Regions from separate parts of the Nostoc sp. 'Lobaria pulmonaria (5183) cyanobiont' genome, predicted to be linked through region 1. Evidence: predicted binding sites of a transcription regulator. Region 1 holds the regulator's gene; the other holds the start of a gene.

Region 1 (4,785 bases):
TTGATGCAACATGTGATCCAAAAACGGAATACCTGTTGCTGCTGTGCAAGTTCCTCTACCATCCAGGTTGATGGTAACTTGCACATTCGTTTCACCAGTGGTGCGGTGAACAGTGGCAATCCGAGGGGTTTCAGTTAAGCGATCGTAGTTTAAATTAATTTTGCTGATTTGCATAGGAAATTGGACATGGGGAATAGGGCATGGGGCATGGGGAATGAGAAATGGACAAGAATTTTACTAATACTCAATTCCCAATGCCCAATCCTCAATGCCCCATGCCCAAATTATCTTACATTCCCATAATTTCATATCCTGCATCTACATAGAGAATTTGTCCGGTAATGCCGCTGGACAAATCACTACACAAGAAAGCCACAGCGTTGCCTACTTCTAATTGAGTGACGGTACGTCGTAGGGGAGCTACTTCTTCTACATGATGAATCATATCCAAAATCCCACCCACTGCTGAAGATGCCAAAGTGCGGATGGGGCCTGCGGAGATGGCATTCACGCGAATATTTTGCGGACCTAGTTCAGCAGCCAGGTAACGCACACTAATTTCTAACCCCGCCTTGGCAATTCCCATGACGTTGTAGTTAGGGATTGCCCTAACACCACCTAAATATGTCAGAGTGACGATACTACCTCCCTCTGTCATCAAAGGTTTAGCTGCACCACTTAACTGCACTAGTGAGTAGGTGCTGATTTCTAAGGCGGTGTTAAAGCCAGAACGAGAGGTTTGGCTAAAATCTCCAGTTAAATCGTCTTTGCTTGCAAAGGCCAGACAATGGATCAGAATATCTAACTTTCCCCACTGTTCGCGGATTGTCTCAAAGGTAGATTTAATTTGATCTTCATCTTGGACATTACAGGGAAGAAATAAGCTGGGGTTGAGGGGTTCTACCAATTCTGCAACTTTTTTCTCCATCTTGCCGCGTTCATCCGGCAGGTAGGTGATACCCAGGTTTGCTCCGGCTTTGTGCAGTTGTTGGGCAATGCCCCAGGCGATCGAGCGGTTATTGGCAATACCTGTAACAAGGGCATTTTTTGCAGTCAGATTTAGCATAGAAATTGTTAATGCGATCGATCATTAGGAGCATACTAGAATCTGAGGCACGTTTTGTCTTTGTTTTATACAGGATTGACAAAAATGAATATTGCTAACGGTGTTTACTGTGAGAAAAATCTTGATTTTTTATAAAGATATTCTCAAGATATCTTTATTTGTTCTTCAAAAAACCTTTTGAATACAGCTATTGGAACTACTTATCAACAATTAGTAGCTGAAAGGATCAACAATTATGTATCATTATAAACAAAGAGTTATGAAGAGATTTGTTTGAGTATAGGAAAGTACAGAAAGGTTGACGGTGCTTTATTCATTTTTCGGGTGTATTCTTAGGTAATCAGTTTTTGTTTTTCCGGCATTGGGTAGGGGAAGGGAGATGATCGTGACACAAGATAAAGCCCTAGCAAATGTTTTTCGTCAGATGGCGACCGGGGCGTTTCCGCCAGTTGTGGAAACGTTTGAACGCAATAAAACGATCTTTTTTCCTGGCGATCCTGCCGAACGAGTTTATTTTCTTTTGAAAGGTGCTGTTAAACTTTCCAGGGTGTACGAGGCAGGAGAGGAAATAACGGTAGCGTTGCTGCGGGAAAACAGTGTTTTTGGTGTATTGTCATTGCTGACAGGAAATAAGTCGGATCGGTTTTACCATGCGGTTGCATTTACTCCTGTGGAATTACTGTCAGCACCAATTGAACAGGTAGAGCTAGCACTCAAGGAAAATCCAGAATTATCAATGTTAATGCTGCGAGGTCTGTCTTCGCGAATTTTACAAACAGAGATGATGATTGAAACTCTCGCTCACCGAGATATGGGTTCTAGGTTAGTGAGTTTTTTGTTAATTCTTTGTCGAGATTTTGGCGTTCCTTGTGCAGATGGGATCACAATTGATTTGAAGTTATCTCATCAAGCGATCGCAGAAGCAATTGGTTCAACTCGTGTTACTGTCACCAGGCTACTGGGAGATTTGCGTGAAAAAAAGATGATTTCTATTCACAAAAAGAAGATTACTGTGCATAAACCTGTTACCTTAAGTAGGCAATTCACATAAAAACAATTGGAGAAAGGGGAGTCGGCGCGTGTTGTATTTTGAAAGATGACACTAATAGCTAGAGGTAAATCTAAAATTGAATAATTTCAGCTATTGCCAATTTCCACTTCTCCACAGACAATGCTTAAAAGTAGTAGGCTGTATCTGGAAGGATTTCGGTAGCTAAAGATGACCACCGGATACATCCTCATCGCAGCAATTTTGATTCTGGGAGGCGTAATTGCCACCGTGGGCGATCGCATCGGCACACGAGTTGGCAAAGCCCGCCTCTCACTTTTTAAGCTCCGTCCGAAAAACACTGCTGTACTAGTAACAATTTTTACTGGTGGTTTGATTTCAGCATCAACTTTAGGGATTTTATTCGCTGCCGACGAAGGCTTGCGAAAAGGAGTCTTTGAGTTAGAGGATATTCAAACAGACCTTAGACAGAAGCGGGAACAGCTAAAAACCGCAGAAACTCAGAAAAGTCAGGTAGAGAGTGAGCTAAACCAAGCAAGAATTGCCCAAGCAAAGGCACAACAAGACTTGCAGGCAATTAATCAATCCTTGCAGGCGGCAAATGCCAAACAGAGGCAAACACAAGCTCAGTTGAACCGCACAATTAGTCAGCAAGCCCAAACCCAAACTCAACTCCAACGCACTCAAGGTCAGCTAGATCGGGTGGTAACTCAATACCAAAAAGCCATAGCTGAATTGCAAAGTGTTTACGACCAGAGAAAGGCACTACAGGCGGCAGTTGAACTACTGAAGACAGAACGTCAAAGACTGTATGCCGAAGCGAAAAAAGCCATTGACGAAGCTAAAACAGCAATTGAAAAACGCGATCGCGAACTTGCTAACCGTCAAGAAGCCATAGAACAGCGCGATCAAAAAATTGCCCAACTGGATCAACTAATTCAAAAACGTAATGTAGAAATTACAGCACGAGAGCAAGTGATTGCCAAACGAGAATCGCGCCTCAAAGAATTGGAAGCACAACAGGAGGAACTAGAACAGGAAGTTGCCAGGCTGGAAAAATATTATCAGTCCTACCGCGACCTGCGTTTGGGTAAGCTGGCCTTAGTTCGCGGTCAAGTTCTGTCCGCTGCTGTCATTCGTGTTACTCAACCTGCTGCTGCTCGTCAGGCAGTGGTACAACTTTTACAAGAAGCCAATCGCAACGCCAACCTTGAATTAAGCGAACCTGGTGCAAATCCTGCAAATGTAGAGCTACTGCGTGTGACCCAGGATAGAGTCGATCAATTGAGCAAGCAGATTGGCGATGGTAAAGAATACGTCGTGCGAATTTTCTCTGCTGGTAATTACGTCAGGGGAGAAAAGCAGATAGAATTTTTCGCGGATACAGCCCAGAATCAACTAGTTTTTTCAGGAGGCGCGGTGCTAGCTACGACTACTGCTGATTCCAAAACCATGACATCTTATCAGTTACAGCAGCGCCTAGAAATACTGATTTCTGCTTCCCAATTTCGTGCCCGTAATGCCGGAATTGTCGAAAATGTCCAAGTAGAAGGGACTTTTCTGCGCTTTGTCAGCCAACTAAGACAGTATAATCAACCCTTGGAGATCAAAGCGATCGCAGCAGAGGATACTTATACAGCCGGGCCATTGAGAGTAAAATTGGTGGCAATAGTTAACGGAAAAATTATTTTTAGTACTTAAAAAATTATTTGTACGCTGTTATTAGTAAGATTTAAATATATTGAACAGCAGCCAAAATAGTTGCTGTAGCTGGATTTTTTATTTAGCAGACACGACGCGAACATTTCTAATTTTTAATTTTTAATTTATTATGAATTTCCGTGAATTTTCACCAACGCAACCAGTCATCTTGGGGTTTGATCCAGGTCGAGATAAATGTGGTTTAGCGGTGATGGGACTGGATCGGCAACTGCATTATCATCAGGTCGTGCTAGCAAAAGAGGCGATCGCTACCATTGAGACACTGCGTCAAAGGTTTCCGATCTCTTTGATGGTCATGGGCGACCAAACTACAGCCAAACAGTGGAGAGAGAAATTATATCAAGAATTGACAGAACCCCTGAGCATTATTTTAGTGGATGAGCGCTACACAACCTTAGAAGCACGCGATCGCTATTGGCAAATGTTCCCGCCCAAAGGGTTAATAAAGCTATTGCCACAGGGTCTACGACAGCCACCAAGACCCATAGATGACATTGTTGCCATCCTTTTAATCGAAAGATACTTAAATCGCCTCACTGAATCAGCAGCCAGCCAATTTTAAATTTTTTCTTCAATCCAAAATCTAAAATCCAAAATCCAAAATTGAATAACTCCTAAGTTTTAAAGTTCCGCCCGAATCGTAAAAGCATAGTCTCCTCCAGGCTCTAGCTGGTAATCTTGTTGCTCTAAGAATCGACCGAGGGGTTCTTTGATCAAGGCGCGACCTTGGGAAGGCTTGACGGCAAGTTCTCCCCGGCGAAAATGCCACTGGAAATGCCACTCAAACTCACCTGCACTCACTTCGCCCTCAAGGAAGCCGTGTTGCCAGGATTGGCGGGTAATTCTGACATGGGCAATGGTTTCTGGCAGACGTTTTGCACTCACAATGCTTTATGCCAAGTGTGGAATAACAGCCGATGATGTAGGCTATTTATTTTATTTACCAAACATATCTTAATTAAACAAACTGACAAAGTGGGTATTTGTA
Region 2 (4,785 bases), 1.4 Mb from region 1:
AATGGCATCAGCTTGGTCGTTTGGATCTCGTACAACACCTTTTTTACCCACACGGGATCTGCCGACTTCAAACTGTGGCTTAACTAACAACACAGCTTCTCGGTTAGCTTGAGTTAGTTGCCACAAAGCAGGCAGAATCTTAGTTAAAGAAATAAACGATACATCAACTACCGCCAAATCAGGAATCGGGTCATTTTCACCATATAATTCATCTGGTCGTAGTTGTCGTAAATTGGTGCGTTCCCGCAAAATCACCCGCGAATCATTTCGCAACCGCCAGTCAACTTGTCCGTAACCGACATCAATACCGTAAACTTGTTTTGCTCCAGCTTGCAAAAGACAATCAGTAAAACCACCAGTAGAAATCCCACCATCTAAACAAATGCGCTCGGCTACGGGAATCGTAAATACTGACAAAGCTTTGGAGAGTTTTTCACCGCCTCTAGAAACAAAAGGCGATCGCTCTTTAATATTTATTTGAGCTGCAATATCTACTTCTGTTCCAGGTTTATCAACTAACTGCTGATTAACAGTAACTTCCCCCGCCTGAATTAACCGTTGTGCTAAGGCGCGAGAAGAACATAAATTTAACTCTACTAATAGTGTGTCGAGTCGCTGTTTCGCCAATTAACTAGACTCTCCTGGTAAGATTAAAGCCAAAGCACGATTGATAATTTCTTCTCGGTTAATCAGCTTTTCTAATTCTTGGGCTTCATAACGACCTTCTTCTACTTCTAGAGAAGCCTCATCAATGGCATTTAAATAGGCTTCTGCTAAGATTTCTAACAATTCTTCTGGCGCGAGATAATAGCCTCCAGCATTACGCCGCTTATTTTCCCGCTGAATTTCCCGAACTGAATTCCGAATTAAGACTTCCCAAGAGCGAGTCGTGCGGTTTTCAGCTTGTTGTTTAATCAGATGCAACAGCAAAATCACTGCATAGCTACGAATCGTCTTGATTATGTCATTTCGGCTCATTTCTGTTAATTCTTCAACTATAATCAATGCCCCTTGAACATCGCCCTTAACAAGTAAGTCTTTCAGGGTTAATAATTCTTCCATCATCAGCGCCTCAAACATCGGCAACTTCTATTGTGGCTGATGACGGTTCTGGTTCAGATAACATAAGCTAATGCGTTTAATCTAGCGATCGCTACTTAAATGTATTATTCTTTTGGAATACACGACATCAAAATAATTAAGATACAGCAAAATCCGTGTATTGCCGTAGTTCAGCAGGATGGAAACCCAAGACAATATCTTTGTGCAAAATACCCGCTTCTAATAATGCCTCTGCTACTGGCTGGGAAGTACCATCATATTGAATCCACACTTTATCATTAATAATATCTATATGTACCACCGAACCATGTACGCGGCGCACTCCATCCCAGCCAATGTGTAACACTTCGTAATGGTCTCGCTCCGAGTCAATGACTGCTTCTGTCTCTATTTGACCGTTAGCAGGCTTGTGACTAGCATAGTCAAATATCAACTGACGAATAATTTCACGATACCGAGCTAGCTTATCCATCTAATAATCCTTTCTAGTTGCTCGTCAAAGACAATTAGGTTTATTCCTATACTATTAAGAATTAGCTGACCAAAGCGTTCGGAAAATATACCTTCGTAAACCCGCTTGGGAACTGCTAAATAAAGTTGGCGTTTTGGTTGTAGTTCTTTAAGGACGCTACGATAAACTTCATACTGTCCTACAGCTTCCTGGAGGTCATTCACGGGAGAAGGACTCAGAAAACTTTTGATTTCAACAGCTATTTTTTGATCGTCTCTCTCAGCAGCAATGGTAACTCTTTCTGCTCCAATATCTACGTAAAGTTCTCTACCCCCGTATGCCAGGTATAAGGGATCGTTGGTTATTGTCCAACCATCTGCGATAAGTGCTTTAATGACTGCGGTGTGGTAGATGTCTCTGGGTGGCATTAGTTGAAAGATAGCTCCAAAAACACAGCTTTAATCTAGCAAAGTTATTTTACAGAGTTATGATTTTGCCCGCCAAGGGCAAAAGCTTGAATAAAGCCCTTCTCAACGTCTAGAGTTCACAAAAAAGCGATCGCTCCATTAAATCAAGGTGCGATCGCTATTTATGTTTATGTTGGGGCAGACACCTTGCCCGCTTAAAATCTAAATATCTATCTCGCTCAACTCGCGTGTGATGTGATCGAATGGTTCATCTACAAAAGCAGTATTAACCACACCTGCTGCTACTACTTGTTCCTTAATCAAATCCTTGAGAATTTGGATACCGCGAACCGTAGGGCCAATTGGTACTCCTAGAGAATTGTAAGTTTCACGTAGCCCTTGCAGGACTCGTTCATCCAATACATTTGTGTTACCAGCAACCAGCGCATAGGTGGCATAGCGCAGATAGTAGTCCATATCCCGCAGACAAGCTGCATAACGACGAGTTGTATAAGCATTTCCACCGGGGCGAATCAATTCTGGCAGTTCTTCAAATAACTTTAAACCAGCTTGCTTGACAAGTGCAGCCGCATTAGAATTGATTGCCGCCGCCGCTTGTACTCTTGCTGTACCACTATCAAAATAAGACTTCAGGCTATCGATCGCATTCCGGTCAAAATACCGACCAGCTAGGTCATAATTCTTAATTAAACTTGTTACCGCATCGCGCATTCCTTTTTCTCCCAATCATTGCTATTTATGGTTTGATATTTATTTGCCTGCACTTATGCACCATTAAATTTTTGTGCTATTAAAAATAGGATTCGGCACAAAAACAATCTATCCACTATTTAAGGATTCTATGCCAAAGTTGACCCCTATGTGATGAATTTTCCCGTTTTGTATAGATGATCGCTGAAAGGTTAATATAACCTGTAATCAAGATATCTGTAGCACAAGCTACAAAATCTGCTAATGGCTAGTATTTAAGATATTTCTGGTGTGTCACGGCTTGATTGAGATCAGCAGGGTTAGGATGCTTTAGAAGATTCTAGTATTACTTTAGGAAATTGGTAGAGAAGGAGTAACAATGACAACACCGCAAGAAGTCTTGAAGAGAATTCAAGATGATAAAATTCAACTGATTGATCTCAAATTCATCGATACAGTAGGGACTTGGCAGCATCTCACACTGTATCAAGACCAAATTGATGAGACTGCATTCACTGATGGCGTACCTTTTGACGGTTCCAGCATCCGGGGTTGGAAAGCAATTAACGAATCAGACATGACGATGGTACTCGACCCCAACACTGCTTGGATCGACCCATTTATGGAAGTCCCAACGCTAAGTATAATTTGTAGTATTAAAGAACCCCGCACGGGTGAATGGTACAATCGTTGCCCACGCGTTATTGCCCAAAAAGCAATAGATTACCTGGTTTCCACTGGTCTTGGTGACACAGCCTTCTTTGGCCCTGAAGCTGAATTCTTTATCTTTGACAGTGCTAGGTTTGCACAAACCGCCAACGAAGGCTACTATTTCTTAGACTCCGCAGAAGGTGCTTGGAATTCTGGTAAAGCCGGTACAGATGAAAAACCCAACTTGGGTTACAAACCACGCTTCAAAGAAGGTTACTTCCCAGTTTCACCAACGGATTCTTTTCAAGATATCCGTACAGAGATGCTGTTGACGATGGCACAATTAGGTGTACCCATTGAAAAGCATCACCACGAAGTTGCTACTGGTGGTCAGTGCGAACTTGGTTTCAAGTTTGGTAAGTTGATCGAAGCGGCTGACTGGTTGATGATTTACAAATATGTCATCAAGAACGTTGCCAAGAAATACGGTAAAACCGTCACCTTCATGCCAAAACCGATTTTTGGCGATAACGGTTCGGGAATGCACTGTCACCAATCCATCTGGAGAGACGGCCAACCTCTGTTTGCAGGTGATAAATATGCTGGTTTGAGCGATATGGGGTTGTACTACATTGGTGGTCTTCTCAAACACGCACCAGCCCTGTTGGCAATCACCAACCCTAGCACCAACTCATACAAGCGCCTAGTACCTGGTTATGAAGCTCCTGTTAACTTGGCTTACTCCCAAGGGAACCGTTCTGCTTCTATCCGTATTCCTTTATCTGGCACTAACCCTAAAGCCAAACGTTTGGAATTCCGTTGTCCAGATGCTACATCTAACCCTTATTTGGCATTTGCTGCAATGCTTTGTGCTGGTATCGATGGCATCAAAAACAAAATCCATCCTGGTGAACCCCTAGATAAGAATATCTATGAACTCTCTCCAGAAGAACTGGCAAAGGTTCCTTCAACTCCAGGTTCTTTAGAACTGGCGTTGCAAGCACTGGAAAAAGATCACGCCTTTTTGACAGAATCAGGCGTTTTCACGGAAGACTTTATCGAAAATTGGATTGATTACAAGCTAGGTAACGAAGTTAAACAGTTGCAGCTGCGTCCTCATCCCTACGAATTTTACCTTTACTACGATGCTTAATTAAGAGTCGTATCTAACTAAAAAGTAATAAGTTTTGCCACCCTCTACTTTAGGGTGGCTTTTTTTCCAGATTTCTCAGTTGAGACATTAACTCAAAAAATTCAGCTTAGAATTCCTGAAATTCAGCTCATGGAAGCATGACTAGGCCCATAAATCATCCGAGTATTAGCATCTACCTTCCCTTGAATTGGGTTCCAGTAATGAGATGCTTCTTCAGGAAGACCAAGCTCTTGTGCCGCCCGCATTAGTATTGATTGTTGGCGATTCTTGACTTGCTGATGTTCGCGCACCATTAACGCACGAGATTTATCTGCGATAGACATAATCATAGTCCTCTCTATTTCGTGAAT

What was found. The regulator NtcA, encoded in region 1, controls nitrogen genes in cyanobacteria. The targets are predictions, from matches to a motif close to TNTGTANNNNNNNNTACANA.
Region 2: the regulator NtcA is predicted to act here: its motif matches at 2,868-2,887, upstream of glnA (type I glutamate--ammonia ligase).

Annotation. Positions count from the first base shown of each region.
Region 1 covers NZ_CP026692.1:5,200,725-5,205,509, forward strand. Annotated here, with positions in the region: gene hisB (imidazoleglycerol-phosphate dehydratase HisB) at 1-174, opposite strand, end outside; gene fabI (enoyl-ACP reductase FabI) at 290-1,066, opposite strand; gene ntcA (global nitrogen regulator NtcA) at 1,446-2,117, shown strand; gene NLP_RS22905 (DUF3084 domain-containing protein) at 2,286-3,776, shown strand; gene NLP_RS22910 (Holliday junction resolvase RuvX) at 3,907-4,359, shown strand; gene NLP_RS22915 (DUF3146 family protein) at 4,419-4,682, opposite strand.
Region 2 covers NZ_CP026692.1:3,818,325-3,823,109, forward strand. Annotated here, with positions in the region: gene NLP_RS16730 (TlyA family RNA methyltransferase) at 1-627, opposite strand, end outside; gene NLP_RS16735 (DUF29 family protein) at 628-1,062, opposite strand; gene NLP_RS16740 (XisI protein) at 1,199-1,534, opposite strand; gene NLP_RS16745 (element excision factor XisH family protein) at 1,522-1,941, opposite strand; gene apcB (allophycocyanin subunit beta) at 2,143-2,652, opposite strand; gene glnA (type I glutamate--ammonia ligase) at 3,011-4,435, shown strand; gene NLP_RS16760 (hypothetical protein) at 4,558-4,758, opposite strand.